One region of the Streptomyces sp. ID05-39B genome, then DNA from elsewhere that is predicted to be linked to it. Evidence: riboswitches for the same ligand, from Rfam matches in the RefSeq annotation. Region 1 holds a riboswitch; the other holds the start of a gene.
The links. Region 1 has a riboswitch for glycine ahead of gcvP (aminomethyl-transferring glycine dehydrogenase). Riboswitches for the same ligand answer to the same signal wherever they lie in the genome.
Positions count from the first base shown of each region.

Region 2: another riboswitch for glycine. It lies ahead of gcvT (glycine cleavage system aminomethyltransferase GcvT); the one in region 1 lies ahead of gcvP (aminomethyl-transferring glycine dehydrogenase).

Region 1 covers NZ_JARGEF010000177.1:1,009-16,388, forward strand. Annotated here, with positions in the region: gene modA (molybdate ABC transporter substrate-binding protein) at 1-409, shown strand, start outside; gene P1P75_RS29530 (ABC transporter permease) at 406-1,239, shown strand; gene P1P75_RS29535 (ABC transporter ATP-binding protein) at 1,236-2,309, shown strand; gene gcvP (aminomethyl-transferring glycine dehydrogenase) at 2,381-5,266, opposite strand; glycine riboswitch at 5,451-5,546, opposite strand; gene P1P75_RS29545 (PRC-barrel domain-containing protein) at 5,664-6,035, shown strand; gene P1P75_RS29550 (nucleotidyltransferase domain-containing protein) at 5,957-6,430, opposite strand; gene P1P75_RS29555 (DNA polymerase IV) at 6,513-7,916, opposite strand; gene P1P75_RS29560 (MerR family transcriptional regulator) at 7,985-8,668, opposite strand; gene P1P75_RS29565 (bifunctional nuclease family protein) at 8,907-9,380, opposite strand; gene P1P75_RS29570 (MerR family transcriptional regulator) at 9,465-10,202, opposite strand; gene P1P75_RS29575 (FHA domain-containing protein) at 10,246-11,133, opposite strand; gene P1P75_RS29580 (DUF881 domain-containing protein) at 11,216-12,079, opposite strand; gene P1P75_RS29585 (small basic family protein) at 12,085-12,417, opposite strand; gene P1P75_RS29590 (DUF881 domain-containing protein) at 12,414-13,319, opposite strand; gene P1P75_RS29595 (mannose-1-phosphate guanyltransferase) at 13,418-15,380, opposite strand, start outside.
Region 2 covers NZ_JARGEF010000207.1:1,940-14,694, forward strand. Annotated here, with positions in the region: gene P1P75_RS31715 (trimeric intracellular cation channel family protein) at 1-597, opposite strand, end outside; gene P1P75_RS31720 (dipeptide ABC transporter ATP-binding protein) at 662-1,972, opposite strand; gene P1P75_RS31725 (ABC transporter ATP-binding protein) at 1,969-3,066, opposite strand; gene P1P75_RS31730 (ABC transporter permease) at 3,063-4,061, opposite strand; gene P1P75_RS31735 (ABC transporter substrate-binding protein) at 4,172-5,971, opposite strand; gene P1P75_RS31740 (ABC transporter permease) at 6,037-7,044, opposite strand; gene P1P75_RS31745 (enhanced serine sensitivity protein SseB C-terminal domain-containing protein) at 7,360-8,160, opposite strand; gene P1P75_RS31750 (enhanced serine sensitivity protein SseB) at 8,509-9,303, opposite strand; gene P1P75_RS31755 (AAA family ATPase) at 9,714-10,400, opposite strand; glycine riboswitch at 10,577-10,676, shown strand; gene gcvT (glycine cleavage system aminomethyltransferase GcvT) at 10,867-11,985, shown strand; gene gcvH (glycine cleavage system protein GcvH) at 12,132-12,509, shown strand; partial or broken gene P1P75_RS31770 (serine hydroxymethyltransferase) at 12,525-12,755, shown strand, end outside.

The DNA of each region.
Region 1 (15,380 bases):
GCCGGGCAACCCCGACCAGGTCACCTCCCTGAAGGACCTCACGAAGTCCGGCCTCAAGGTCGTCCTGTGCGACAGGACCGTGCCGTGCGGGGCAGCCGCACAGAAGGCCCTCGACGCGAGCGGCATCAAGCTCACCCCCGTCTCCTACGAGCAGGACGTCAAGAGCGCCCTGATCAAGGTGGAGCTGAAGGAGGCCGACGCCGCGGTGGTGTACAGGACCGATGTGCGCGCGGCGGGTGACAGGGTGGAGGGCGTGGACTTCCCCGAGTCGGCCGACGCCGTCAACGACTACCCCATCGCCCCGCTCAAGGACGCCCCGAACGCTGAGGCGGCCAAGGCCTTCGTCACCCTCGTGCGCTCCGCCGAGGGCCAGAAGGCACTGACCGAGGCGGGGTTCCTCACGCCGTGAAGCCCTCCGCCTCCGACACCCGCAAGGGCGGCCGGCGGCCGGGCCGGATCCGCACCGGCGTCCCCTTCGCCCTCCTGCTGCCCGCCCTCCTGGGTCTGGCCTTCCTCCTGCTGCCCCTGGTCGCCCTGCTGATCCGGGCGCCGTGGCACAGCCTCCCCGAGCAACTGACCAGCCCAGAGGTGTGGCAGGCCCTGCGGCTGTCCCTGATCTGCGCCACCTCGGCGACCGCGCTGAGCCTGGTCATCGGCGTGCCGCTGGCATGGCTGCTGGCCCGCACCGACTTCCCCGGCCGCGGTCTCGTCCGCGCGCTCGTGACGCTCCCGCTGGTCCTGCCCCCCGTCGTGGGCGGCGTGGCCCTGCTGCTCGCCCTCGGCCGAGGCGGCGTGGTCGGCCAGTGGCTGGACGCCTGGTTCGGCGTCACCCTGCCGTTCACCACGACCGGCGTCGTGCTCGCGGAGACGTTCGTGGCGATGCCGTTCCTCGTCATCAGCGTCGAGGGCACGCTGCGCGCCGCCGACCCCCGCTACGAGGAGGCGGCCACCACCCTGGGCGCCTCCCGTTTCACCGCGTTCCGCCGGGTCACCCTGCCGCTGATCGCGCCGGGCATCGCTGCGGGCGCCGTACTGGCCTGGGCGCGCGCCCTGGGCGAGTTCGGCGCGACGATCACCTTCGCGGGCAACTTCCCCGGCCGCACACAGACGATGCCGCTGGCCGTCTACCTGGCCCTGCAGAGCGACCCGGAGGCCGCCATCGCCCTGAGCCTGGTGCTGCTGGCCGTCTCCATCGCCGTACTGGCGGGCCTGCGCGACCGCTGGATGACCACGTCATGAGCGCCTCCGACAGCTTCCCGCCGGACACCGCCGAGGGCCTGGACGCCCACCTCGTCGTCGACCGTGACGCCTTCCGCCTCGACATCACGCTCGGCGCCGCCCCCGGCGACGTCGTCGCCCTGCTCGGCCCGAACGGCGCCGGCAAGACGACGGCCCTGCGCGCACTCGCCGGCCTGGTCCCGCTCACCGGCGGCCATCTCCGCCTGGACGGCGACGCGTTGGAGCGTACGCCGCCGGAGTCCCGCCCGGTCGGCGTGGTGTTCCAGGACTACCTGCTGTTCCCGCATCTGAGCGCCCTCGACAATGTGGCGTTCGGTCCGCGCTGCCAGGGCGCGAGCAAGGCCGCGGCACGCTCCCAGGCGGCAGGGTGGCTGGAGCGGATGGGGGTCGCCGAGCACGCCGGCGCCAAGCCCCGCCGGCTGTCCGGCGGCCAGGCCCAGCGGGTCGCACTGGCCCGCGCCCTCGCCACCCGCCCCCGGCTGCTCCTGCTCGACGAACCCCTCGCCGCCCTGGACGCCCGCACCCGCCTGGAGGTGCGCGCCCAACTCCGCCGCCACCTGGCCGAGTTCGAGGCGGTCGCCATCCTGGTCACGCACGACCCGCTCGACGCCATGGTCCTCGCGGACCGCCTCGTCGTCATCGAGCACGGCACGGTCGTGCAGGAGGGCACCCCGTCGGACATCGCACGGCACCCGCGCACGGACTACATCGCCCAGCTCGTCGGCCTGAACCTCTACCGCGGCCGGGCCGACGGCCACACCGTCCACCTCGACACGGGCCCCTCGCTCACCATCACCGAGATCCTCTCCGGGCCGGCCTTCGTCGCCTTCCCACCGAGCGCGGTCACCCTCCACCGCGACCGCCCCACCGGCTCCAGCGCCCGCAACCTGTGGCGCTGCGAGGTCGCGGGCCTGGAGACCCACGGCGACCAGATCCGCGCCGACCTCACCGGCGAACTCCCCCTGGCCGCCGACCTCACCACCATCGCCGCCGCCGAACTCGACCTGCGTCCCGGCGCCCCGGTGTGGGCGACGGTCAAGGCCGCCCAGACACACGCCTACCCGGCCTGACCGCCGCCGGGCACGCCGGAGGGCCCCCGCCCTGACCGGACGGGGACCCTCCATGACGTACGGCTGTCGGATCAGTCCTCGTACGCGTCCAGCGGCGGGCAGGAGCAGACCAGGTTCCGGTCGCCGTAGGCCTGGTCGATCCGGCGCACCGGCGGCCAGTACTTGTCGGCGGCGGACACCCCGGCCGGGAAGACGGCCTCCTCGCGCGTGTACGCGTGGTCCCACTCCCCGCCCAGCGCGGCCGCCGTGTGCGGGGCGTTCCGCAGCGGGTTGTCCTCGGCCGGCCACTCACCGGAGCCGGCCTTCTCGATCTCGCCGCGGATCGCGATCATCGCCTCGCAGAACCGGTCCAGCTCGGCCAGGTCCTCGGACTCGGTCGGCTCGATCATCAGCGTGCCGGCCACCGGGAACGACATCGTCGGCGCGTGGAAGCCGTAGTCGATGAGCCGCTTGGCCACATCGTCCACGCTGACGCCGGTCGACTTCGTCAGCGGGCGCAGGTCGATGATGCACTCGTGCGCGACCAGAGCGCCGGGGCCGGTGTAGAGCACCGGGTAGTGCGGTTCGAGCCGCTTGGCGACGTAGTTGGCGGACAGCACGGCCACCTGCGTGGCCCGCTTCAGCCCTTCCCCGCCCATGAGCCGCACATAGGCCCACGAGATCGGCAGGATCCCCGCGGAGCCCCACGGCCCCGCCGAGATCGGCCCCACGCCCGTAGCGGGCCCGGCCTCCGGCTGGAGCGGGTGGTTCGGCAGATACGGCGCCAGGTGCGACCGTACGGCCACCGGGCCGACGCCCGGACCGCCGCCGCCGTGCGGGATGCAGAAGGTCTTGTGCAGGTTCAGGTGCGAGACGTCGCCGCCGAAGTGCCCCGGCTTGGCGAGCCCGACGAGCGCGTTGAGGTTGGCCCCGTCGACGTACACCTGACCGCCGGCCTCGTGCACCTGGGCGCAGATGTCGGCGACATGCTCCTCGAACACCCCGTGCGTCGACGGGTAGGTGATCATCAGCACGGCCAGTTCGTCGCGGTGCTTCTCGATCTTCGCCCGCAGGTCCTCGACGTCGATCTCGCCGTCGTCGGCGGTCTTCACGACGACGACCTTCATCCCGGCCATCACGGCGCTCGCGGCGTTGGTGCCGTGCGCGGACGACGGGATCAGACACACGGTCCGCTGAGCGTCCCCGTTGGCCCGGTGGTATCCGCGTACGGCGAGCAGTCCGGCGAACTCGCCCTGCGACCCGGCGTTGGGCTGGAGGGACACCTTGTCGTACCCGGTGACCTCGGCGAGCCGCTCCTCCAGCTCATGGATGAGCGTGAGGTAGCCCTGCGCCTGCTCGGCGGGCGCGAAGGGGTGCAGCTGCCCGAACTCGGGCCAGGTGACCGGCTCCATCTCGGTGGTCGCGTTGAGCTTCATGGTGCAGGATCCCAGCGGGATCATGCCCCGGTCGAGCGCGTAGTCGCGGTCGGCCAGCCGACGCAGGTACCGCAGCATGGCGGTCTCGGAACGGTGCTGGTGGAAGACGGGGTGGGTGAGGATCTCGTCGCCTCGCAGCAGCCCTGCGGGCAGGGTGTCCTCGGTGACCGCGTCGAGGGCCTCGATGTCGCCCTCGACCCCGAACGCCTGCCAGACGGCGGTGAGCTGGGCCCGCCCGGTCGTCTCGTCGCAGGCGATCGACACCTGGTCGGCGTCGACGAGGTGCAGGTTGACGCCGTTGGACCGGGCGGCGGCCACCACCTCGGCGGCCTTCGCAGGCACCCGCACGGTCAGCGTGTCGAAGTAGGAACCGTGCACGACCTCGACGCCACCGGCGGTGAGTCCGGCGGCCAGGACCGCGGCGTAGCGGTGGGTGCGCCGCGCGATCGCCCTGAGCCCCTCGGGCCCGTGATAGACGGCGTACATGCCGGCCATGACGGCGAGCAGCACCTGCGCCGTACAGATGTTGCTGGTCGCCTTCTCCCGGCGGATGTGCTGCTCACGCGTCTGCAACGCCAGCCGGTACGCCCTGTTGCCGTCCACGTCGACGGACACGCCCACGAGCCGTCCGGGCAGGCTGCGCGCGAACTTCTCGTGCACGGCCATGTATCCGGCGTGCGGCCCGCCGAAGCCCATCGGCACCCCGAACCGCTGCGTCGTGCCGACCGCGATGTCCGCGCCCAGCTCACCGGGCGAGGTCAGCAGCGTCAGCGCGAGCAGATCGGCGGCGACGGTGACGAGCGCCCCCAGCTCGTGCGCCTGCTCGATGACCGGCTTGAGATCGCGTACGGCTCCGGAGGCGCCCGGGTACTGGACCAGTACGCCGTTGATCTCCCGCGCGGCGATGTCGGCCGGGATGCCGTCGCTGAGGTCGGCGACGACGACCTCGACACCGGTCGGCTCGGCGCGGGTCTCGATCACGGCGATGGTCTGCGGCAGCGCGTCCGCGTCGATCAGGAAGAGGCCCTTCTTGTTCTTCCCCATGCGCCGGGACAGTGCCATAGCCTCGGCCGCCGCCGTGCCCTCGTCGAGCAGCGAGGCACCGGAGGTGGGCAGTCCGGTCAGGTCGGCGACCATGGTCTGGAAGTTCAGCAGCGCCTCCAGCCGGCCCTGCGAGATCTCCGGCTGGTACGGCGTGTAGGCCGTGTACCAGGCCGGGCTCTCCATGACGTTGCGCAGGATGACCGGCGGCGTGAAGGTGCCGTAGTAGCCGAGTCCGATCATCGGGGCCAGCACCTGGTTGCGGTCGGCCAGCGACCGCAGTTCGGCCAGCACCTCGGCCTCGGTCCGCGCGCCCGGCAGGTCCAGAGCGTCGGCGTTCTTGATCACATCGGGGACGGCGGCGGCGGTCAGCTCGTCCAGGGAGCCGTAGCCGACCTGCGCGAGCATCTTGGCCCGCGACTCCTGGTCGGGCCCGATGTGGCGCTGCTCGAAGGGGATTCCCTGTTCGAGGTCGGAGAGCGGAATGCGATGGGCGGTCATTACGGAGGCCTCCTGGTCAGACACGACCTTCGAGGGGCACCACTGGCGGGTACCCGGACGGCCTCCCCCTCTGTCATCTCAAACCTGAGAGCTTCACCGGCCACCCGAGGGCGACCGGCTTTCACCGTCGGTGAGAGCGGGAGCCGTCGACGCCGTCGACACCCGCTCTGCTTTCCAGAGTGACCTCGTCCATGCGGTACGTGAGCCTGAGAGATTCCGGGGAGGATTTGCTCCTTCGGCGCCTCCGGCGATCTCCGGAGGACTCTCCCGCACGGGGTCAGCAGCCGTTGCCAGACTACCAGCGAGGTCAATGAGGCCCCCTTCCGAGTGGCCACCGCCCCCGTTGTGCTCTTTTGTAGTACTTACGGATGAGTTTGCGACCAAGTGGAGGGGTCCCGTGCAGACCGACATCGATCCGCGCAACCTGATCGGCCGCAAGGCGTTCGACCGCAACGGCACCAAGATCGGCACCATCGACGAGGTCTACCTCGACGACGCGACCGGCGTGCCGGAGTGGGCGGCGATACGCACCGGCCTGTTCAGCAGGGACGCCTTCGTCCCCCTGGAACCCAGCGAACTGATCGAGGGCACCCTCCACGTCCCCTTCGACCGCGCCCTGATCAAGGACGCCCCCGACTTCGGCGTGGGCCGCCACCTCTCCCCCGATCAGGAACTCCAGCTCTACCACCACTACGGCCTCGACGTGGCCGGCCCTCCCCCGCTCCCGGACCGCGACTTCGGCAGGCTGGCGGGCACGGAGGAGACCTGAGCGGACCGGCCGCACGCCTCCACCAGCGCCCCGAGAAGCCCTCGGGGGTCGTGAAGGAGCCGGACCCCGTCGGTGACGACGCGTCGCGTGCCGTCGTCGACGGGATCGGTGCGTGCCCAGCCGAGAGGGCCGATGCCGACCTTGACCTCCAGACCGGAGGCGGTGCGGTGCCGCCATTCGGTCACAGGCCCCCAGGCCCGGTTGCGGATCACCTCGCCCAGGGCGAGTTCACCCACCCAGGCCTCCTCGCCGGCGTAGCGGCCCGGCTCCGTCGTCAGCACGACGAGATCGACGTCCGAGTGCGCCCGCGCGGCACCCCGCGCCCAGGACCCGACGAGCAGCACACCACCGACGTCCTCGCGCCCGGCGGCCCATCCGGTGACCCGCTCGACCACCGCCCGCACCTCGTCACGCCGCTCCGCCGAGACCTCCGCCGGGCCCCCGGGCTCCTCCCTTCCGCCGCCGCGCTCGATCCCGTCACCGGCTCTTCCCCGGCCGCACCGCAGGCAGGTCGCCGCCGCCGTCCGCCGGCCTCGGCTCGTCCGGTCTTCGCCGGACCAGCGGCAGCGGATCCGCCGGCTCCAGGGCGGGGTCGTCGATCCGGAACGTCCGCACCCGGCCCACCTCCGAGTCGGGTGTCTCGAACCGCACGGTGACCCGGCCGAGCCCGCTGCCCTGCACCCACCCGTGCCCCAGCTCGGCGTGGAGCACATCGAGCCCGGGCCGCCACCGGTGCTCCGCGGGCGCCGCCTCGGCCACGACGGGCTCCTCCGCCACCTCGTCCTCGGGCGCGTCCGCCCGCTCCTCCTCCGCCGCCTGCGCGAACAGGTCCTCCTGCGTGAAGTCGGCCAGCCCGCTGACCCCGACCCCGAGCAGCCGCACCCCGCCCGTCGTGTCCACCGAGTCCAGCAGCCGGGCCGCGGCCTCCCGCACCACGCCCGGATCGTCCGTCGGCCCGCGCAGGGTCTCGGACCGGGTGAGCGTGGAGAAGTCGTACCGCCGCACCTTGAGCACGATGGTCCGCCCCGACAGACCCGCCCCCCGTAGCCGCCGCACACACCGGTCGGCCAGCCGCCGCACCTCCAACTCCACCCGCAGGCGGTCGTGGATGTCCACGTCGTAGGTGTCCTCCACGGACACGGACTTCGTCTCCCGCTCGGCCACCACCGGCCGGTCGTCACGGGCCAGTGCCATCGCGTACAGCGCGTGCCCGTGCGCCTTGCCCAGCAGCCGCACCAGCTCGTCCTCCCCGGCCTCGGCCATGTCCTCGACCGTGGTGATCCCGGCCCGCCGCAGATGGTCCCCGGTCGCCGGCCCGACCCCCGGCAGCGTCCGTACGGACATCGGCGCGAGCAGGGCCCGTTCGGTGCCCGGCTCGATCAGCACCAGGCCGTCCGGCTTGGCCTGCTCGGAGGCGATCTTGGCGAGCATCTTCGAGGCGGCCAGCCCCACCGAACCGGTCAGTCCGGTGACCGCCCGTATGTCCGCGCGCAGCCGCACCCCCGCCAGCCGCGCCGACTCGCTGTCCCAGGCCGCCTCCCCCGCCTCCAGGTCCACGAAGGCCTCGTCCAGGCTGAGCGGCTCCACCAGCGGAGACAGGGCCCGCAGGAGCGTCATGACCTGATCGCTGATCCGGCGGTAGAACGCGCCCCGCGGGAACAGGTAGGCGGCGTTCGGAGCGAGCCGGCGTGCCTGGGCCATCGGCATCGCCGAATGCACCCCGAAGACCCGTGCCTCGTACGAGGCGGTCGCCACCACCCCGCGCGGCCCGAGGCCCCCCACGACCACCGCCTTCCCACGCAGACTCGGCTTGGACGCCTGCTCCGCCTGAGCGAAGAAGGCATCCATGTCGAGATGCAGGATGGTGGGCGCGTTTCTCACATCTCCGATGCTGCACCACGCCACTGACATCGACGCCGCACGGGCGCCCGCGAGGCCCGGTGGGGGCGTCAGACCGCCCGGTTGCGTCTGCGGGCCAGCTCGTCCGCCGGGTTGGGCCCGACGAGCGTCTCCCCCGTGTCGACGCGCTCCCCGTGCAACTGCGACAACGCGCTCTCGACGTCCCGCCACACCACGCCGACGGCGATCCCGAAGACGCCCTGACCGCCCTGGAGCAGCGCGTGCACCTCGTCCGGCGAGCTGCACTCGTAGACCGTGGCGCCGTCGCTCATCAGCGTCAACCGCTCGAGGTCGCTGAAGCCGCGCTCGCGCAGGTGCTGAACGGCGGTGCGGATGTTCTGGAGCGAGACCCCGGTGTCGAGGAACCGCTTGACGATCTTCAGGACCACGACGTCCCGGAAGCTGTAGAGGCGCTGTGTCCCGGACCCGTGGGCGGGCCGCACGCTCGGCTCGACCAGCCCCGTACGCGCCCAGTAGTCCAGTTGCCGATAGGTGATGCCGGCGGCCGCACAGGCCGTCGGCCCCCGGTAGCCGATCTCCTCGGACGCCATGGACGTCGCCCCTCCGCTGCTCGGCACGGCCGCCGGTCGCTGCGGAGCGTGATCGGCCGCGCCTCCGTGAGGGGGGTACCCCCCGCTCGAGCGGAGCCGTGAGCTCGGGGGAGGGTACGGACCGCTCCCCCCGACACCGAGTCCGGGGGCACCCCCAACCGTACCGTCGCCGCTGCTTCTCACGCCGACCTCCGTCCTTGACCTGCCTTCTCGACGGTAGGCAGTCACCAGGGGTGCGTCAACGATCGCCACACTCGGCACGCCGAGTGATAATCACCCTAGGAGTGGTTTCCCGCGCTCCACCGCGGGGAAAGGCTAGCCGAATGCGCTGAGCGGAAGCCGCAGGACGCTCTCACGCGCCGCTGGCAATTGCCGCGACCCGAGCCGACCGGCCCGCCGGACCGACCCCGCCTCCGGACGGCTACTGGTTGCTGCTGCCGAAGTCCTCGGGCGAGATCTGGTCGAGGAACTCGCGGAACTTCTCGACCTCGTCCTCCTGCTCGTCCGGGATGGCGATCCCCGCGTCGTCCAGCACCGTGTCACTGCCGTAGATCGGCGTGCCCGTGCGCAGGGCCAGCGCTATGGCGTCGGACGGCCGTGCGCTCACCTCGACCCCGCTGGCGAAGACCAACTCGGCGTAGAAGACGCCCTCACGCAGGTCGGTGATGCGCACTTCGCTGAGCTCCTGGCCGACGGCTTCCAGCACGTCCTTGAACAGGTCGTGGGTCAGCGGCCGCGCCGGAGCCATGCCCTGCTGGGCGAAGGCGATCGCCGTCGCCTCGCCCGGCCCGATCCAGATGGGGAGGTAACGGTCGCCTCCCACTTCACGCAGCAGCACGATCGGTTGGTTGGAGGGCATCTCGACCCGGACACCTACGACATCGAGCTCGTTCACACAGCAACCCTAGGCCGTGCTCGGGACGTTTGGGTAGTCGGGCCGGGAACGGGTGACCGATCCGGGCGACCTGGACCCTTCTCCTCAGGGCAGGTGCACGCCGAGCGCGGTCTGCACCAACGCCGCGTGCAACCTGAGCGTGAGCCCCGCCAGCTCCTTCGTCCGATCCTCCGCATGCGCCCTCGTCTGCGGATTGCGGTGCCGCCTGAGCGGTGCGACCACCTGGTCCACGAGCCCCGCCTCACGGTCGGCCGCGGCCCTCATCAGCCGCAGGTGCCGGGGCTCGATCCCGAACCGCCCCAGCTCGGAGACGAGCGAGGCGACCGTGACCGTCCCTGCGTCATACACCCCGTCCTCCAAGGGCACGACGAGCCCGTAGGACTCCCACTCCTGGAGTTCCCGCTCGTCGATCCCGGCGGCCGCCAGCAGCTCGGACCGCCCGATCCGGGCAGCCGTGGGCACGTCGGACGGCTCTTGTACCGCCTGCCCGTCCCGCTGCCGGCCCACCGTCGGCAGCGCCGACGCCTCACCGCGCTCCATGGCGTCCAGGTGCTCCCGGATCACCTTGAGCGGAAGATAGTGGTCCCGCTGCATCCTGAGCACGTGGCCGAGGCGCTCGACGTCCTCCCTGCTGAACTTGCGATACCCCGACGGGGTCCGCTGCGGCTCGACGAGCCCCTCCGACTCCAGGAAGCGGATCTTGGAGATGGTGACTTCGGGGAACTCGTCGCGCAGCACGTTCAGCACCGTGCCGATGCTCATCGCACCACCGTCCACTGCGGCGGTACCCGGTCCGGTACCGCCCCTCGGTGTTCGCAGCATGGGCCTTCCCTGGGGGTTCCCCCGGACCGGGTCCGGGGGCGGGTCAGTAGCCTCGCTGGCTCGCGTAGAAGACCAGCCGGTACTTGCCGATCTGCACCTCGTCACCGTTCGCCAGCGGGACTTCGTCGATCCGCTCACGGTTGACGTATGTGCCGTTCAGGCTGCCGACATCGGCCACCGTGAACGAACCGTCCTGACGACGCCGGAACTCCACATGACGGCGCGAGACCGTCACGTCGTCCAGGAAGATGTCACTCTGCGGGTGCCGTCCCGCCGTGGTCAGGTCACCGTCCAGCAGGAAGCGGCTGCCCGAGTTGGGGCCACGCCGCACGACCAGCAGGGCGGAACCCAGCGGCAGCGCGTCGACCGCGGCCTGGGCCTCGGGCGAGAGCGCCGGCAACTGCGTCTGTCCCGTGACCTCGGAGTCGTACGCCTCGAGACCGGAGATGGAGATGGTGGAGGTCGTCTCCGACGCGCGCTCGGGCGTCAGACCCGGCCTCAGCGGCGCGCCGCAGTTGGAGCAGAAACGGCTGTTCTCCGCGTTGCGGTTACCGCACCTCGTACACACCAGGGCCGACATAGGGGAAAACCCTCCACCCGTACTTGAGGTTGACGGTTGGCCGAAACCTATGCCGCCGGACTGCGCAGGGTCAACCGACGCCCCGCCCTGCCCGCCGGAAATGTCACCGCCCGGACCAGCCACCTGGTCCCGGAACAGCGGCCGCTGGCCTTCCGCGTCGGGCTGTGCGCGGTGACGGGCGGTCGCGTTGTCACCGCTGCCCTCTCGCGCGCTCTTGCCGAACAACTTCGCAAACAACTTCACGGGCGATTCCCCTTGACCGAAACAGACCCGCCCGTGGGGCAGGACGAACCCTGACTGATTAGACCGGCCGACCCGGACATCTTCACAACGTCCGTAGCCACCAGACAGTTTCCACCACGCACCACCCGATCGGTGCGCCGACCCCCCGCAACCTCATGCCCCTGCCGGACAGCCCCCATGCACCCCCGGTTCACTGCGAGGACGACCGAGCGTAGTCAGGCTGCTCCGCTACTCGCAAGGCGTCCACGACGATCTTGGTCGATCGCTCCACGGACACGGTGGCCTGCTCCTTCTCAAGAGTCTGCACCACGCCTCCCGGGATGTTCAGCGCCGGTTCGAGGTCCTGCGGCTTCCCGATGACCTTGAAACGATAGGGCGCGTTGATCTTGTTCCCGTCGACGCTCACGCTCTTGCCCGATTCCGTGAGATAGGTACCGGCGACGACCCGGACGCCGTTCACCTGGATCGCCTCCGCACCCGCCGCGCGCAGCTCCTGGATCGCGTCGAGCAGCATGTTCGCCTCGACCGTCCCCTTCGTGTCCTCGATCGTCATGGTGATGCCAGGCCCCTCCGCGGCCACCGTGCCCGCCAGGATGCCGAGTTGCCTCTCCTTCTCGACCGTCTGCCTACGGGCCTCCTCGGCCTGGTCGGAACTGTTCTCCAGTTCCTGGCGCTGCTTCTCGAGACCCTGCTTCTCGTCCTCAAGACGCTGACTGCGGTCATCCAGTTCATCGAGGATGCGCACAAGATCTTCCTGGCGTGCGCCGCGCAGGGCATTGCCGCTGTCACTGTTGGACGCGACCTGTACCGCCAGACCGAATCCGAGACCGAACAGCAGCAGGGCGACGATGAGTTGGGCCCGGCTCACCCTCGGCGGCCACAACCCCTGCACCAGCCGCTGCCGGCCGGTCAGCGCGGGCTCGCCGCTCTCCGCGCCCCGCTCCGCGCGCGAGGCGGCCGCGGGAACCTCCTGGGGCAGTTCCTTGCGCAGCCTGGTCGTGGGCGTCTCGTCCCGCGGAGTCTCGTCCGGCCCGTTCGCGCCCTGGTCGCTCATCGCCCTCACGCCCGGAAGACGTGCCGGCGGATCGCCGCGGCGTTGGAGAAGATCCGGATGCCGAGCACGACCACCACACCCGTGGACAGCTGGGCACCGACGCCCAACTTGTCGCCCAGGAACACGATCAGAGCGGCCACGACCACATTGGACAGGAACGACACGACGAACACCTTGTCGTCGAAGATGCCGTCGAGCATGGCGCGCAGACCCCCGAACACGGCGTCCAGCGCCGCCACGACGGCGATCGGCAGATAAGGCTCGACGACGGCCGGAACCTCGGGCCGGACCAAGAGGCCGGCCACGACTCCCACGACGAGGCCCAGTACGGCGATCACGATGTGCCCTTCTCAGTTCTCGGCTGTGCTGTACGTACGATCACACTCGGTGCCGCGGGCAGCCGGACGTCCTTCTCCACCGAGATGGCGGTCCGGATGCCGAAGTTCTCCTGGAGAGCGTTCAGGTACAGCCCGTCGGCGCTGTCCTGGAACCGGGTGCTCAGCTTCTTCCCGTCCCCCACCGCGAGCACGGTGTACGGCGGCACCAGCGGCTTGTTGTCGACCAGTATGGCGTCGCCCGCGGCCCTGATCGCCGACAGCGCGGTCAGCCGCTGCCCGTTGACGGAGACAGCCTCGGCACCCGACGCCCACAGTCCGTTGACCACGCGCTGCATGTCCCGGTCACGGACTCGTCCGGTGTCGGAGAATCCGGAGGTCTCGCGCGGATCACCGTCGCCGCCCGTGGAAGCCTCCTCGGCGTCGTCCACGACCAGCTTCACTCCGGGTCCGTGCACCTCGACCGCGCCCGCGAGGATCCCCACCAGCTCCGCCTTGTCGCTCCCGCCGCTGTCGCGGAGCGCCTCCCGCTGTCGCGCGCTCACATCGTCACGCAGCTTGTCGACGGTGTCCTCGAGCTTGTCCGCCGCCTCGGTGTCGCTGTCGATCCGGTCGATCAGCTCCTCGCGCTCCTTGGCCACCACCGGCGCGGCGATCCGCGCCTCGGCCGCTCCCACGGTCACCACGAGCGCCGCGAGCACCAGGCCGACGGCCAGCCCCAGCTTCGACCGCAGCGTCCTGGGCAGGCCGCCGACGCCCTTGGCCTGCTTACGGGCGGCGGCCTCGGCATAGCCGTCGTCGAGGCTGTGGTCCATGACGTTGGTGAGCAGCGACATGGACGCGTCCGGGCGCGACACGCGCGCGGGTGTGCTCCGAACGGGGGGCTGCTGCGGCATGCCGCTCATCGTCGCACGTCGGGCCCGCTACCTCCGAATGGCCCCACCGACGTGCCGGACAGGCCCCCTTGGGGACACTTGTCCGGCACGCGCGCATGGTAGGAGTTTCAGCGCCCGGCGCTGTCCACGACCGCCGCCCATTCATCCAGCAGTGCCTGCGCGGAGGCGTCGTCAGGGCCTTCCGCCCACAGATGAGTGACCGCCTCGGCCGGGTCCGGCAGCACCATCACCCAGCGTCCGTCGGTCTCCACGACCCGGACGCCGTCCGTGGTGTCCACGAAGCGCGCGCCGGCCGCCTCGACGACCCGCCGCATCACGAGGCCCTTGACGGCCCACGGTGTGGCCAGGTCCCGCTTCAGGACATGCGCCCGTGGGATCCGGGCGTCGATCTGGCTCAACGTGAGCTGCGTCCGGGCCACGAGCCCGATCAACCGCACGAAGGCCGCCGTACCGTCGAAGACACTGCTGAACTCGGGAACGATGAATCCGCCCTTGCCGTCCCCGCCGAAGATGGTCGACTCGTCCCGGCCGACCCGGGTCAGGTCGTCGGGCGAGGTCGTCGTCCACTCCACCTGCGTGCCGTGATAGGCCGCCACCTGCTCGGCGATCCGCGTCGTGGTGACCGGCAGGGCCACCCGCCCGCTGCGCCGCTCGGCCGCCACCAGGTCGAGCAGCACCAGCAGTGCCCGGTCGTCCTCGATGATCCGGCCCTTCTCGTCGACGAGAGAGAGCCGCTCGCCCACCGGGTCGAACCGCACACCGAACGCGGCCCGCGACGAGGCCACGATCTCCCCGAGCCGCACGAGACCGGAACGCCTCTGGTCACCGGTCTCGGTCGGCCGGGCCTCGTTCAGACCCGGATTGACGGTCAGCGAGTCGACCCCGAGCTTCCCCAGGAGACTCGGCAGGACCAGACCGGCACTGCCGTTCGAGGCGTCCACCACGACCTTCAACCCGGACTCGGCGATCCCGGTCGTGTCCACATTCCGCAGCAGCGACCCCGTGTACGAGTCGAAGACACTGGCCGGGAAATGCAGGTCCCCGATCTCTCCCGGGAACGCCCGCCGGTACTCCTGCCGCGCGAACACCCGGTCCAGCTTGCGCTGACTGCCCTGCGACAGATCGGCACCCTGCCCGTCGAAGAACATGATGTCCACGGAGTCGGGCACCCCGGGCGAAGTCCGGATCATGATCCCGCCGGCACTCCCCCGAGCCGTCTGCTGCCGCGCCACGGGCAACGGCACGTTCTCGAGATCCCGTACGTCGATGGCGCTGGCCTGGAGCGCGGAGATGACCGCCCGCTTCAGGGCACGGGCGCCACGGGAGTGGTCGCGGGCCGTGGTGACCGTGGACCCCTTCTTGAGCGTGGTCGCGTACGCCCCCGCGAGGCGCACGGCCAGCTCCGGCGTGATCTCGACGTTCAGGATGCCCGAGACGCCCCGCGCACCGAAGAGGTGCGCTTGCCCCCGCGACTCCCAGATCACCGAGGTGTTGACGAATGCGCCGGCTTCGATGGTCTTGAACGGGTAGACCCGCACATTGCCCTGAACGATCGATTCTTCACCGATCAGGCATTCGTCGCCGATGACGGCGCCGTCCTCGATCCGTGCGGCGCGCATGATGTCGGTGTTCTTTCCGACGACACAGCCGCGCAGATTGCTGTGCTGTCCGACGTACACGTTGTCGTGCACGACCGCCTTGTGCAGAAAGGCCCCGCTCTTGACGACGACGTTCGACCCGATGACGCTGTGCTCGCGGATTTCCGCGCCGGCCTCCACCTTCGCGTAGTCCCCGATGTAGAGGGGCCCGCGGAGTACGGCGTCCGGGTGCACCTCGGCGCCTTCGGCCACCCACACACCCGGCGAGATCTCGAAGCCGTCGAGTTCGACGTCGACCTTGCCTTCCAGCACGTCGGCCTGGGCCTTCACATAGCTCTCGTGAGTGCCGACGTCCTCCCAGTAGCCCTCGGCGATATAGCCGTAGATCGGCTTGCCTTCCTTCATCAACTGCGGGAAGACGTCACCGGACCAGTCCACGGGCACGTCGGCCTCGACGTAGTCGAAGACCTCG
Region 2 (12,755 bases), on a different contig from region 1:
CATCGCGAGCAGCCGGAGGACGAAGGCCGTGAGTGCGGCCACGCCGCTGGCCACGGGGGTGAGGACGTCGTAGCGCAGGCAGACCGCCACCATCGTGGCGCCGACGATCGCCGGGACCGCGTAGAGGTCGCGGTCCCAGCGCAGCAGTGAGGGCACCTCGTTGGCGAGGACGTCGCGCAGCACACCCCCGCCGACGGCGGTGGCCAGACCCAGGGCGGCCGAGGCGGTGAGGCCCAGGCCGTGGTCGTACGCCTTCACCGTGCCCGAGACGCAGAACAGCCCGAGGCCGGCCGCGTCGAAGACGTTCACGCCGGACTGGATGCGCTCCACGTGCGGGTGCAGGAAGACGACGAGGAGGGCGGCGAACAGCGGTGTCAGGAAGTAACCCAGGTCCGTGAAGGCGGCGGGCGGCACGGCCCCGATGATCACGTCCCGGAAGATGCCGCCGCCCAGCGCGGTGACCTCGGCGAGGACGGCGATGCCGAAGACGTCGAAGTTCTTCCGCACGGCCAGCAGCGCGCCGGAGATCGCGAAGACGAAGATGCCGATCAGGTCGAGCGTGTGCTGGACGGATGGGCTGAAGAGTTGCTGGAGCACCTTACTATTCTCACCCAGCACAGAGCCCCTGCCTTACATTGCAAGGCAGGGGCTCGTTTGCTGCCTACTTCTCCTTGGCAGGAGGCTCCTCTTCGGAAGCCGCGGCCTCGGGGGCGTCCGCCTCGGGGGCCTCAGCCTCGGGGACCTCGGGGGTCTCAGCCTCAGCCTCGGCCTCCGCCACCTCCGCCACCTCCGCCGCCACGGCCGCCGACGTCTGTGCCGACTCGGCGAGCACCTCGTCGGCCACCAGCTCCGCCGCCTCCTTCGCGGCGGTCAGCAGGACGATGTCCTGCGGAGCCTGGTCCGCGAAGTTCTCCGGGTGGTGACAGGCGACCTGCTGGCCCGGCCGCAGCTCGACGAGTTTCGGCTCGGTGGTCTTGCAGATCTCCGTCGCCTTCCAGCACCGGGTGTGGAACCGGCAGCCGCTGGGCGGCGAGATCGGCGAGGGCACGTCACCCTTGAGCAGGATGCGCTCGCTCTTGGCGTTCTTGCGCCGCGGGTCCGGGATCGGCACCGCCGACATGAGCGCCTTGGTGTACGGGTGCATCGGCGACTTGTACAGCAGCTCGCGGTCGGCCAGCTCGACGATCTTGCCGAGGTACATCACCGCGATCCGGTCCGAGACGTGCCGGACGACCGAGAGGTCGTGCGCGATGATCACGTACGTCAGGCCCAGCTCCTGCTGGAGGTCGTCGAGCAGGTTCACCACCTGGGCCTGGATCGACACGTCCAGCGCGGAGACCGGCTCGTCCGCGACGACCAGCTTGGGGTTCAGGGCGAGCGCGCGGGCGATGCCGATGCGCTGGCGCTGACCGCCGGAGAACTCGTGCGGATAGCGGTTGTAGTGCTCGGGGTTGAGACCCACGACCGACAGCAGCCGCTGCACTTCCTTCTTGATGCCGCCCTCGGGCGTGACGCCCTGGAGCTTGAAGGGAGCGCCGATGATCGTGCCGATGGTGTGGCGCGGGTTCAGCGACGAGTACGGGTCCTGGAAGATCATCTGCACGTCGCGGCGCAGCGGACGCATGGCGCCGACGCCGAGGTGCGTGATGTCCTTGCCCTCGAACTCGACCGTGCCACCGGTCGGTTCGAGCAGCCGGGTGATCAGCCGGCCCATCGTGGACTTGCCACAGCCGGACTCGCCGACCACGCCGAGGGTTTCGCCGGAGCGGACCTCGAAGTCGATGCCGTCCACCGCGTGCACGGCGCCGACCTGCCGCTGAAGCAGGCCCTTCTTGATCGGGAAGTGCTTCTTGAGCCCGGTCACCTTCAGCAGGACCTCGCCGGGGGCGGCGTCCTTGGTGAGGGTGGCGGCGCCGCCGCTCGGCTCGCCGGTGGTCTGCGCGGGGATGGTCACCGCTTTGTCGTCACTCACAGCTTCGGCGCAATCTCTTCGGTCCAGATACGCTCCCGCTGCTCCTTGCCCAGGTGGCAGGCGGCCCAGTGCCGGCTGCCGACCTCGGCCAGTTCCGGGCGGACCGTGCGGGTGACGTTGTCCTTCGGGAGGTCCGCGTACGGGCAGCGCGGGTTGAAGGCGCAGCCGGACGGGATGTTGATCAGGGAGGGCGGGGAGCCCTTGACCGGGATCAGGCGCTCCTGCTGGTCGCGGTCGAGTCGCGGCATCGAGCCGAGCAGACCCCAGGTGTAGGGGTGACGGGGTTCGTAGAACACCTTCTCGGCGGGGCCGCGCTCGACGCACCGGCCGCCGTACATCACCAGGAGGTCGTCGGCCAGTTCGGCGACGACGCCCAGGTCGTGGGTGATGACGATGACCGCGGAGCCGAACTCCTTCTGGAGATCGCGGATCAGGTCGAGGATCTGCGCCTGGACGGTGACGTCCAGGGCGGTCGTCGGCTCGTCCGCGATGAGCAGCTCGGGGTTGTTCACCAGCGACATCGCGATCATCGCGCGCTGGCGCATGCCGCCGGAGAACTCGTGCGGGTAGTTGTCCACCCGCTTGTCCGGCTGCGGGATGCCCACCCGGTCGAGCATCTCGACCGCGCGGCGCTTGGCCGTCTTCTTGTCGACGTCGTGGTGGATGCGGTACGCCTCCACGATCTGCTGGCCGATCGTGTAGTACGGGTGCAGCGCCGACAGCGGGTCCTGGAAGATCATCGCCATCTGACGGCCGCGCAGCTTGCGTACGTGGTCCGGGTCGGCGGACAGCAGCTCGGTGCCGTCCAGCCAGATCTCTCCGGAGATCTGGGCCTTGCGCTTGCCGTACTGGCCGGCGGTGTGCAGCCCCATGATGCCGAGCGAGGTCACCGACTTGCCGGAGCCCGACTCGCCCACGATGCCGAGGGTCTTGCCCTTCTCCAGCTGGAAGCTGAGCCCGTCGACGGACTTGACCAGCCCGTCGTCGGTCGGGAAGTGCACTTTCAGGTCGCGCACTTCGAGGAAGGCGCTCGGCGCGGGCGAGGCGGCGGTGGGTTCGCCCACAGCCGCTCCGCTCTTGCTGAGGTCGGTCATGTGAGCCTCACTCGGGGGTCGATCACGGCGTACAGGATGTCCACCACGAGGTTGGCGACGAGCACCGCGAGGGAAGTGATCAGGGTGACGCCCAGGATGATGGGCAGGTCCTGGTTCTTGATGGCGTTGAGCACCGCCTGGCCGAGGCCGGGAAGGTTGAACGCCGTCTCGGTCAGGATCGCGCCGCCGATGAGGGCACCGAGGTCCATGCCCAGCATGGTCAGCAGCGGCGTCATGGTGGAGCGCATGGCGTGCTTGCCGATGACGGTCCGCTCCTTGAGGCCCTTGGCGCGGGCGGTGCGGATGTAGTCCTCGCCGAGGATCTCCAGCATGGTGGCCCTGGTGATGCGGGCGTACATCGCCGCGTACAGGAACGCCAGGGTGATCCACGGCAGGATCATTCCGCCGAACCAGCCGGAGAAGCTCTCGTCCAGCGGGACGAACTGGCCGTCGAACAGGTCCAGTCCGTACACGAAGATCGACAGCGCGACCATGCCGGTGAAGTAGATCGGGAGGGAGACGCCCGACAGCGCAATCACCATCGCGCCGCGGTCCCACAGACTGCCCCGCTTGAGAGCGGAGAGCACACCCGCCGAGACGCCGAGGATCAGCCACAGCACGGCTGCGCCCAGCGCGAGGGCCAGGGTCACCGGGAAGCGGTCGGTCAGCACCGGCCACACGGCCTGCTCGCTGCGGAAGGAGTAGCCGAAGCAGGGCGCGGCGCACTGGATGGAGTCGCCACCGCCCGTGTAGGTGCGGCCGGCGAAGATCCCCTTGAAGAACTCCCAGACCTGGGCGTAGATCGGGTCGCCCAGACCCAGCTTCTCGCGCACACCCTCGACCGCGGCCGGGTCGGCCTGCTTGCCCACGAAGCTCAGGGCGATGTCGACGCCCGCCCACTTGGGGATGAGGAAGAAGATGCCGAAGACCACCATGACGATGACCACAAGCATCACTACGGCGGCGAACAGCCGCCTGATGAGGTAAGCGAGCACAGCTCTCGGCCCGCCGCGGACCGCGGGCCACCGGAGGTCTTCCGGTGGCCCGCGCTCCCGCTGCGCCGGCCTTCACCTGCCTTTCGTGCCGTTCGGCGGGTGTGCCGGGACTACTTCTTCGGGTTCTTCAGACCGAGGTTGACGAAGTCGTACTGACCGCTGTAACCGTCGGTGGTGTAGACGTTCGCCAGGTTGTCCGAGCGCCAGTTGATGAACCGCTCGAAGACGAAGGGCAGGTAGTACGCGCCCTCCATCACCTTGTGGTTGATCTCCGTGGCGATCTTGGTCTTGCCGGCGTCGTCGAGGGTGGTGACGTACTGGTCGAACAGGCCGTCGATCGCCTTGTCCTTGATGAGCGCGTAGTTGTTGTTACCGCTCTCGGAGATGTACTTGCTGCTCCACAGCGGGAGACCGAAGCCCTGGACGGACGGGAAGTCCGGACCCCAGCCCATGATGATGATGCCGTAGCCCTTCTTCTTCACGTTCGAAGGGCTGCCGATGATGCCGGCGGTCTGCGAGCCGTCGTACTGGTCGATCTCGACGGTGACGCCGATCTTCTTCAGCGAGGCCTGGAGGGACTGGGCCGTGGCCACCTCGACCGGCTTGTTGTTGCGGACCGCGATGGTGGTGGAGAAGCCGTTCGGCTTGCCGCAGGCCTTCAGGGCCGCCTTGGCCTCGGCGACGTTGCCGCTCTTGTTGTCCGTGGCGAGCTTGTACGGGTCGTACTTCTGACCCTCGGCGCCGGGGACGGACGGGGGCAGCATGTTGGTGCCGATGTCGCCACCGGCGACCGGGCCACCACGCGCGGTCTGGAGCGACACGTGGTCGGCGCCGAGGATGACGGCCTTGCGGCACTCGACGTTGTCGAACGGCGCGACGCTCTGCGGGAAGACCGCGTAGCGGACGTAACCGGAGACCGGGTTGTCCAGGTTGCCCTTGTGCTGCTTCAGGGCGGTGGTGCGGCCCTGCGGCGACATGCCGGTCTGGTTCAGGTCGAGGTCCAGGTCACCGCTGAGCAGACGCTGGTCGAGCTGGTTGGCGTCCGAGAAGAACTGGATCGTTATCTCGTCCGGGTAGGCCTTGCGGATCGGGTCCGAGGCCTGCTTCCACTCGGTGTTGCGGACCAGCTTGAGGTCCTTGCCCGGGCTGTACGAGGCGAACTTGTACGGGCCCGAGGAGAACGGCTTGAGGCCGTACTTGGACTTGGTGTCCTTGTCCTGGCGGACCGGCGACGCGGAGACCAGGGCCAGCATCTCCTCGAAGTCCGAGTTGGCCACGGGGAGCTTGAAGACGATGGTCTTGTCGTCAGGCGTCTCGATGGCCTTCAGACCGAGCTTGTCGGCCGAGGTGTCCTTGTAGGGACCCTTGTACTCGCCCTTGGGGTCGAGGACGTCCTTCAGGTACGTCGGACCACCGGACAGCACGTCCTGCGCCCACACGCGCTCGATGCCGTACTTCACGTCCTTGGACGTGATCGGCTTGCCGTCCTCCCACGTGATGCCGTCACGCAGGGTGTACGTGTAGGTCTTGCCGTCGTCCGTGACCTTGGCGGTCTCGGTGGCGAGGTCCGGAGTGACCTCGGCGCCCGCGGCACCCGGCTCGGCCTTGTTCGTGACCAGCTGGCGGCTGTAGTAGCGGGCGAAGTTCCACATCATGCCGTAGTAGCCACGCGTGGTGTCCCACGAGTCGGCGTCCTGTGCGGCACCGAACTTCAGCGTGCCGCCCTTCTTGGCCAGGTCGGCCTGGGCGACCTTGTTGTTCGCGGCGTCGAAGCCGGCGGCACCGGTCTTCGAGCCGTTGTCGCCGTCGTCCGAACCGCCGCCGCACGCCGCCGTGGTCAGCAGCGCGGCGACCGCGGCAGCAGCGGCAAATGCCTGCTTCCGCCGCCCTGAGGTGCGTTGGGTAGTCACGATGTCGGATCCTCCGGATGTGATGAGAGACCCCGTGTGGATGCCACGGGAGGCTTGGGTGCGGCTCAGCGGGACGCCTTCGGGTCCAGCGCGTCCCGCACGCCGTCGCCGAAGAGGTTGAAGGCGAGCACGGTGATGAAGATCGCCAGGCCCGGGACCACCATGTACATGGGGTCGGACTCGTAGTAGTCGATCGCGCTCGACAGCATCTGCCCCCACGAGGCCGTGGGCGGCTTGACGCCCACGCCCAGGAAGCTGAGTGCCGCCTCGGTGAGGATGTTGGTGGGGATCATCATCGTGGTGTAGACGACGATCGGGGCGACGAGGTTGGGCAGCAGTTCCTTGAACAGGATGTACAGCCGTCCGGCGCCCAGCGATCGGGCGGCCTCCACGTACTCGCGCTCTCGCAGGGAGAGGGTCTGACCGCGCACCACGCGTCCGATGTAGGGCCAGCCGAAGAAGCCGATGACCAGGATCATCACGAAGACCCGCACGTTGGAGCCGGTGAGGCCCAGCAGGTCGTTCGGCATGACGGAGACCAGCGCGATGATGAACAGCAGCTGGGGGAAGGCGAGCAGACCGTCCATGACCCGGCTGACGACCGAGTCGACCCAGCCGCCGAAGAATCCGGCGAGGATGCCCAGGACGGTTCCGAGGATCACGGCGACGACGGCCGACAGGAAGCCGACCAGCAGCGAGATCCGGGCGCCGTAGAGGATGCGGGCGAGGATGTCGCGGCCGTTGACGGGCTCGACGCCCAGCAGGTGCTCGCCGCTGATGCCGCCGAGGGAACCCGTGGGGGTGCCGAACAGCGGGTCGATGAGGTTCTCGTGATACTCGTTCGGGTCCTGGCCGAGGATCGAGGTGATCATCGGGGCGAACAGCGCGACCAACACGAGGAGCAGCACCACGATGCCGCCGCTCAGGGCGAGTTTGTCCCGCTTCAGGCGCTCCCAGGCGATCCGACCCAGGGAACGGCCCTGTACGGCCTTTGCGTCGGCGGTGACCGCCGTCGCTTCCTCGGCCGGGCTCGGGGCCGCTTCCGCGGTCGGCTCGTGCAATGGTGCCGTCATCTGGCAGGGACCCCTCTCAACCGGCGGTAGCCGGCCCACACTTGCCGCTGTAGCGGCGTGATCAGTCCGTCGTACACAGGGGCGAAAGCACCCCTGATGCGGGAGTCTTCAACGCTTTGGCGATCTGTAGCCAGACTTGACGGGGAAAGGATGCGCAAACGTGATGCTCTCAGGAGGAATCCGTTATCCGGACGGTGGGTAACGAGGGGCGGACAGGTGCGAGTTGGGGCAGAGCACCCCAAAAAGGGACTTACCGCCTTGATCTACGCGCGCAGATTCACTGCGTCGTCCAGAGGGGACACGCGACGGTGCGCATCAGAAACGACCGGCCGGCGGGAAACCGTAGCCACTCGCGGGAGCCGGGGCCGGCGGGGCCGCTGGGGCGTGCGCCTCGCGGTCGTAGAAGGGGCGGGCGTGGGCACGCATCCACAGGACGACCGGGTCGTAGTCGTCGCTCATGGTGACCGTGGAGACCGGCAGCCCGTCCGGCACCGCGCCGATGGACTGCTGCATCATCCCCCGCACCGCGTCGACGGCCTGCGGCGAGGTGTCGTAGACGTCGAGCCCGAGGGCGAGGTAGGGCGCGCCGACGGCCGGCTGGACCCAGGCGCGGCGCAGCGAGCGCAGGGCGGGGGTGCGGTGGGCGTTCTGCGCGAGCAGGGCGTAGAACTGCGGGATCTCGATGGCGGGCTCGGACAGCCGGAGCGGCCCGGCCGGCTGGCGGTCCAGGCCGGTGGCGATCCGCCGCAGGTCGAGCCAGGGGATGCCGACGCCGCCGCCGGGTGCGTGCGGGTTCAGCCAGAGGCCGTAGTGGTCGGGGTAGAGGGTGCGGGCCACGTCCAGCCCGTCGACCACCTCGTACGACCGGTTCCAGCCGCTCGCGGACAGCTCCTGGGCGGAGGTGACACAGGGGGCGTAGCCGTGTCCCTCGACCTCCATCGTGCCGTACTGGGCGTCGGGAGAACCGGCCTGACCGTGCCACAGCAGCATCCACACCTGACCGGTGCCCGGGGTGGCGAGGGCGCGCAGGAGAGCCTCGTAGGCGTCGTAGCGCCCGGGGGTCACCTGGCGCAGCATGTGCTCGACCTGCCCGGCCGCGATGCCGCTGGCGCTCACCTGTACCGCCCCTTCGAAAAGTTGCCCCGCTTTCGGGAGACCAGCTTAGGGCCTGCCGTTTGGATCAGGCCGGATCAGGGAGCGGCGTCCGGTGCCGTACATCGCTGGGCGGAGGGGGGAGTCAGGGCGCAGCCCTGGGGACCGACGACAACCCGGCGAGGTGCGGTACCAGGGCACGCGAGCCCTGCCTGTTCCGAACTGCAGGCCCTGAAGGTCTCTTCGCCGACAACGGGGGCCCGAAGGGGCCGGGTTGTCCGTCGCCGGCGAGGCCGGACCGAGGGCCGCCCGCCGGGCTCGCGCGGCGATGTCGCAAACCGCTACAGAACGCCCCATTACGGGTTGGCGAGTTCAGTGAACCCTGGAGTAGAAGGGCCGCACGTTGTCCTTCAGCCACCGGGCCACCGGGTCCTCCGTGACGTCGAGCAGGACGAGGTTGACCGGCCAGGGCGCCTGGGCCCGGCCGAGGGCCCTTTCCAGGGCCGCGAGGGGGAGCGCCCGCAGATCGCCCTCCCACTGGGAGAGTTCGACGCCGACGAACATCACCGGGTCGGCCGTCTCCACCGCGGCGAGGCAGCGGCGGGCGGTGAGGACGACGCCGATCGCCTCGAACTCGGCGGAGGCCGCGGACAGGAAGTCCACCGGGTCGTGCTGCCAGTCGGGCTCGTGGAGCCGGACGCGCCCACCGCTCGCCGGTCCGTCCAGCGGGGTGCGGCCGGTCCGGCACAGCTCGGCCACGGCCGTCGGGGGCAGCGGGATGCCGACCGTGCCGTCCGGGTTCACCAGGATGCCGACCTGCGGGGGCAGTCCACGGGCGAACTCGACGGCCGGGGCGATGGTGAACGACATGTGCGCGCCGACGACCTGCCGGAGCTGCTCCTCAGAGCTGAACACGGGCACGTACGCCTGCCCCTCCAGCTCCAGCGTGGGCAGGTCCAGCGGACCGCTGTGCGGGCCGCCCCCGCCGGGCAGCGGCACCCAGAGGAAGCTGCGGCCGAGCACCTCCACGATCCGACCCCCCGCCGCAGGCACGCCGAGGGAGGCGGAGAGCACCTCCTCCAGCTCGTTGCCGGGCCATCCGCCGTGCGAATGGGGGTGCGCCTGTGCCGGGAAGTCCGCGGGGAAGTCCGCCGGGGGGAAGTCCATCTGCCTACCGCCTGCTGGGAACCACTGGATGTGGCTCAAAAGGCTATCGGGTACGGAAGCGGGGCCGAGCCCACGGCCACCGGCTCGGTGGGGAGGCGGTGGCCGGAGGCCGCAGGCCGGAGGCGGTGGCCGCAGGCCGGAGGCGGTGGCCGCAGGCCGGAGGCGGTGGCCGGAGGCGGTGGCCGCAGGCCGGAGGCGGTGGCCGCAGGCCGGAGGCGGTGGCCGGAGGCGGTGGCCGCAGGCCGCAGGCGGGTGGCCGGTGCCCACGGGTCCATGAACGGTCGGTGGCCGGAGGCTGGAGGCAGTGGCCAGGGGCCGCGGACGATCGCCCGTGGGCGTTCGCCGGAGGCCGGTAGCCGCAGGGCCCTGGCCGGAGGCCGGTAGCCGCTTCCGGGCAGGGCCCTGGCCGGTCAGCCCGTGAAGCCGATGCGGCGGAGGGTGTCGGCGGCGGCCCGGTCCAGGAGGACCGTCGAACCGCAGCCCTCCGGGAGGCGGCCCTTCTCCGCCGCGCGCAGCAGGTGGGAGGCGGCCCGGCGGTGGCGCCGGAAGGCGTACCGGGACACGCCCCGGCCGCGCTCGCGCTGGCCCTCCAGGGCGGTGCCGACCGTGACGTCGAGCAGCACCATGTGCAGGGTGCCGCCACGGCGGCGGGCCTCGCGGGCCAGCCAGGCGCGCACCCAGGCCTGCGTACCGCAGTCGTGGACGACGACGCCCCCGCCGGTGCGCAGGGCGCGGCGCAGACCGGCGTAGTGCGCGAGGCGGACGAGGGGACGGTAGAGGGCGTACGGCAGGGCGCGCGGCATGCGGGCGTCCCAGCGGTCGCGGGTGTCCTGGGAGTCGATGCGGGTGCCGGTCACCGCGCGCTTCATCAGTGTCGACTTGCCGCTGCCGGGCAGTCCGGTGACCACGACCAGGTCGCGGGGCCCGAACAGCAGCCCGTGCGGGCTGTGGCCGGCCCTGTCGCGCAGATCGCGGACGACCGGGGCGGGCGGTGCGCCGCACGCCTCCCTGGCCGGGGCGTGCGGCTGCGCGGGCAGTGCGAGCGCCGGGCCGGCGGCGAGTGCCGGGCCGGTCCCGAGTCCCGTGGTCCTGTTCACCGTGATCGTCCTCCCCTGGGGTCAGACAAGTCTTCTCCCCGTTGAGCGTAAAGAGAAGGTAATGCGCGCTGTCTTGCGTTTTCATGCGCTTACCGCCACAGGCCGGTTACAGATGCGGCCTGCCGTGATCGGGCGTGGCGTGCGATGATGGCCGCGCCAACTGCATACCGGCCGTTTGAATCCGCGCGGGAGAGTCCCCACCGACAGTTTCGCTGGGGCGCCGAAGGAGCAAGTCCCTCCCTTGAATCTCTCAGGCACCGTTACCGCGTGGGCGAGGCACATCTGAAAAGCGAGTCACCACACCGTGGCTCCACCCAAGGTGCAACCCGTGACCGAACCCTCCGCGGACGGTCATGGCGAACCTCTCAGGTCCCGATGACAGATGGGGAGGAACGACCTCGCCTCCCCCACGCACGACTTCGCTCGCGCGGGAGGTACCCCCATCGCCCTGGGAGACGAACGCCCGATGAGCAGTACCCCGCTCCGCCACACCGCCCTCGACGCCCTGCATCGTTCGCTCGGCGCGACCATGACCGACTTCGCCGGCTGGGACATGCCGCTGCGCTACGGCTCCGAACGCGACGAGCACATCGCCGTCCGCACCCGGGCCGGCCTCTTCGACCTCTCGCACATGGGCGAGATCACCGTGACCGGCCCGGAGGCCGGCGCCCTGCTGAACTTCGCCCTGGTCGGCAACATCGCGGCCGTGGGCGTGGGCCGGGCCCGCTACACCATGATCTGCGACGCCGCCGGCGGCATCCTCGACGACCTCATCGTGTACCGGCTCGCCGACACCGAGTTCATGGTCGTCGCCAACGCCTCCAACGCCCAGGTCGTCCTGGACGCGCTGACCCCGCGCGCCCAGGGCTTCGACGCCGAGGTCCGCGACGACCGCGACGCCTACGCGCTGCTCGCCGTCCAGGGCCCCGAGTCCCCCGGCATCCTGAAGTCGCTCACCGACGCCGACCTCGACGGGCTCAAGTACTACGCCGGCCTGCCCGGCACCGTCGCCGGCGTCCCCGCGCTGATCGCCCGTACCGGCTACACCGGCGAGGACGGCTTCGAGCTGTTCGTGAAGCCCGAGCACGCCGTCGAGCTGTGGCAGGCCCTGACGAAGGCCGGCGAGGGCGTCGGCCTGATCGCCTGCGGCCTGTCCTGCCGGGACACGCTCCGCCTGGAGGCGGGCATGCCGCTGTACGGCCATGAGCTGTCGACCGCGCTGACCCCCTTCGACGCCGGCCTCGGCCGGGTCGTGAAGTTCGACAAGGACGGCGACTTCGTGGGCCGCGAGGCTCTCGCGCAGGCCGCCGAGCGTGCCGCCACGAGCCCGCCGCGCGTCCTGGTCGGCCTGGTCGCCGAGGGCCGTCGTGTCCCGCGCGCCGGGTACGCCGTGGTCGCGGGCGGCGAGGTGATCGGCGAGGTCACCTCCGGCGCCCCCTCCCCCACCCTGGGCAAGCCGATCGCGATGGCGTACGTCGACGCCGTCCACGCGACCCCGGGCACGCCGGGTGTCGGCGTGGACATCCGGGGCAGCCACGAGCCGTACGAGGTCGTGGCTCTGCCGTTCTACAAGCGCCAGAAGTAGAGACTGACGTACGGCCCGGCCGACAGACCGGGCCGAGGTCCGCGCGCGTGACCCTGCGCACATGCGCGCTGCTCACGTGCGTTTCCAGCAGTCCCCCGTTCGCCCCCATTCATCAGCACTCCCCCGCGTACAGGAGAATTCAGACCATGAGCAACCCCCAGCAGCTGCGCTACAGCAAGGAGCACGAGTGGCTGTCGGGCGCCGAGAACGGCGTCTCGACGGTCGGCATCACGGAGCACGCGGCCAACGCGCTCGGCGACGTGGTCTTCGTCCAGCTCCCCGAGGTCGGTGCCACCGTGACCGCGGGCGAGACCTGCGGCGAGCTCGAGTCGACCAAGTCGGTCAGTGAGCTGTACGCACCGGTCACCGGCGAGATCGTCGAGGTCAACCAGGACGTCGTGGACGACCCGGCGCTGGTGAACTCCGCCCCCTTCGAGGGTGGATGGCTGTTCAAGGTGCGCGTCACGGACGAGCCGGAAGAGCTGCTCTCCGCCGACGAGTACACCGCCTTCATCGCCGGCTGAGAGGTCACACGACGCATGTCTGTCCTGAACACGCCCCTGCACGAGCTCGACCCGGAGATCGCCGCGGCGCTCGACGGCGAGCTGCGCCGCCAGCAGTCCACGCTCGAGATGATCGCCTCGGAGAACTTCGCTCCGCTCGCCGTCATGGAGGCGCAGGGCTCGGTCCTGACCAACAAGTACGCCGAGGGCTACCCCGGCCGCCGCTACTACGGCGGCTGTGAGCACGTCGACGTCGCCGAGCAGATC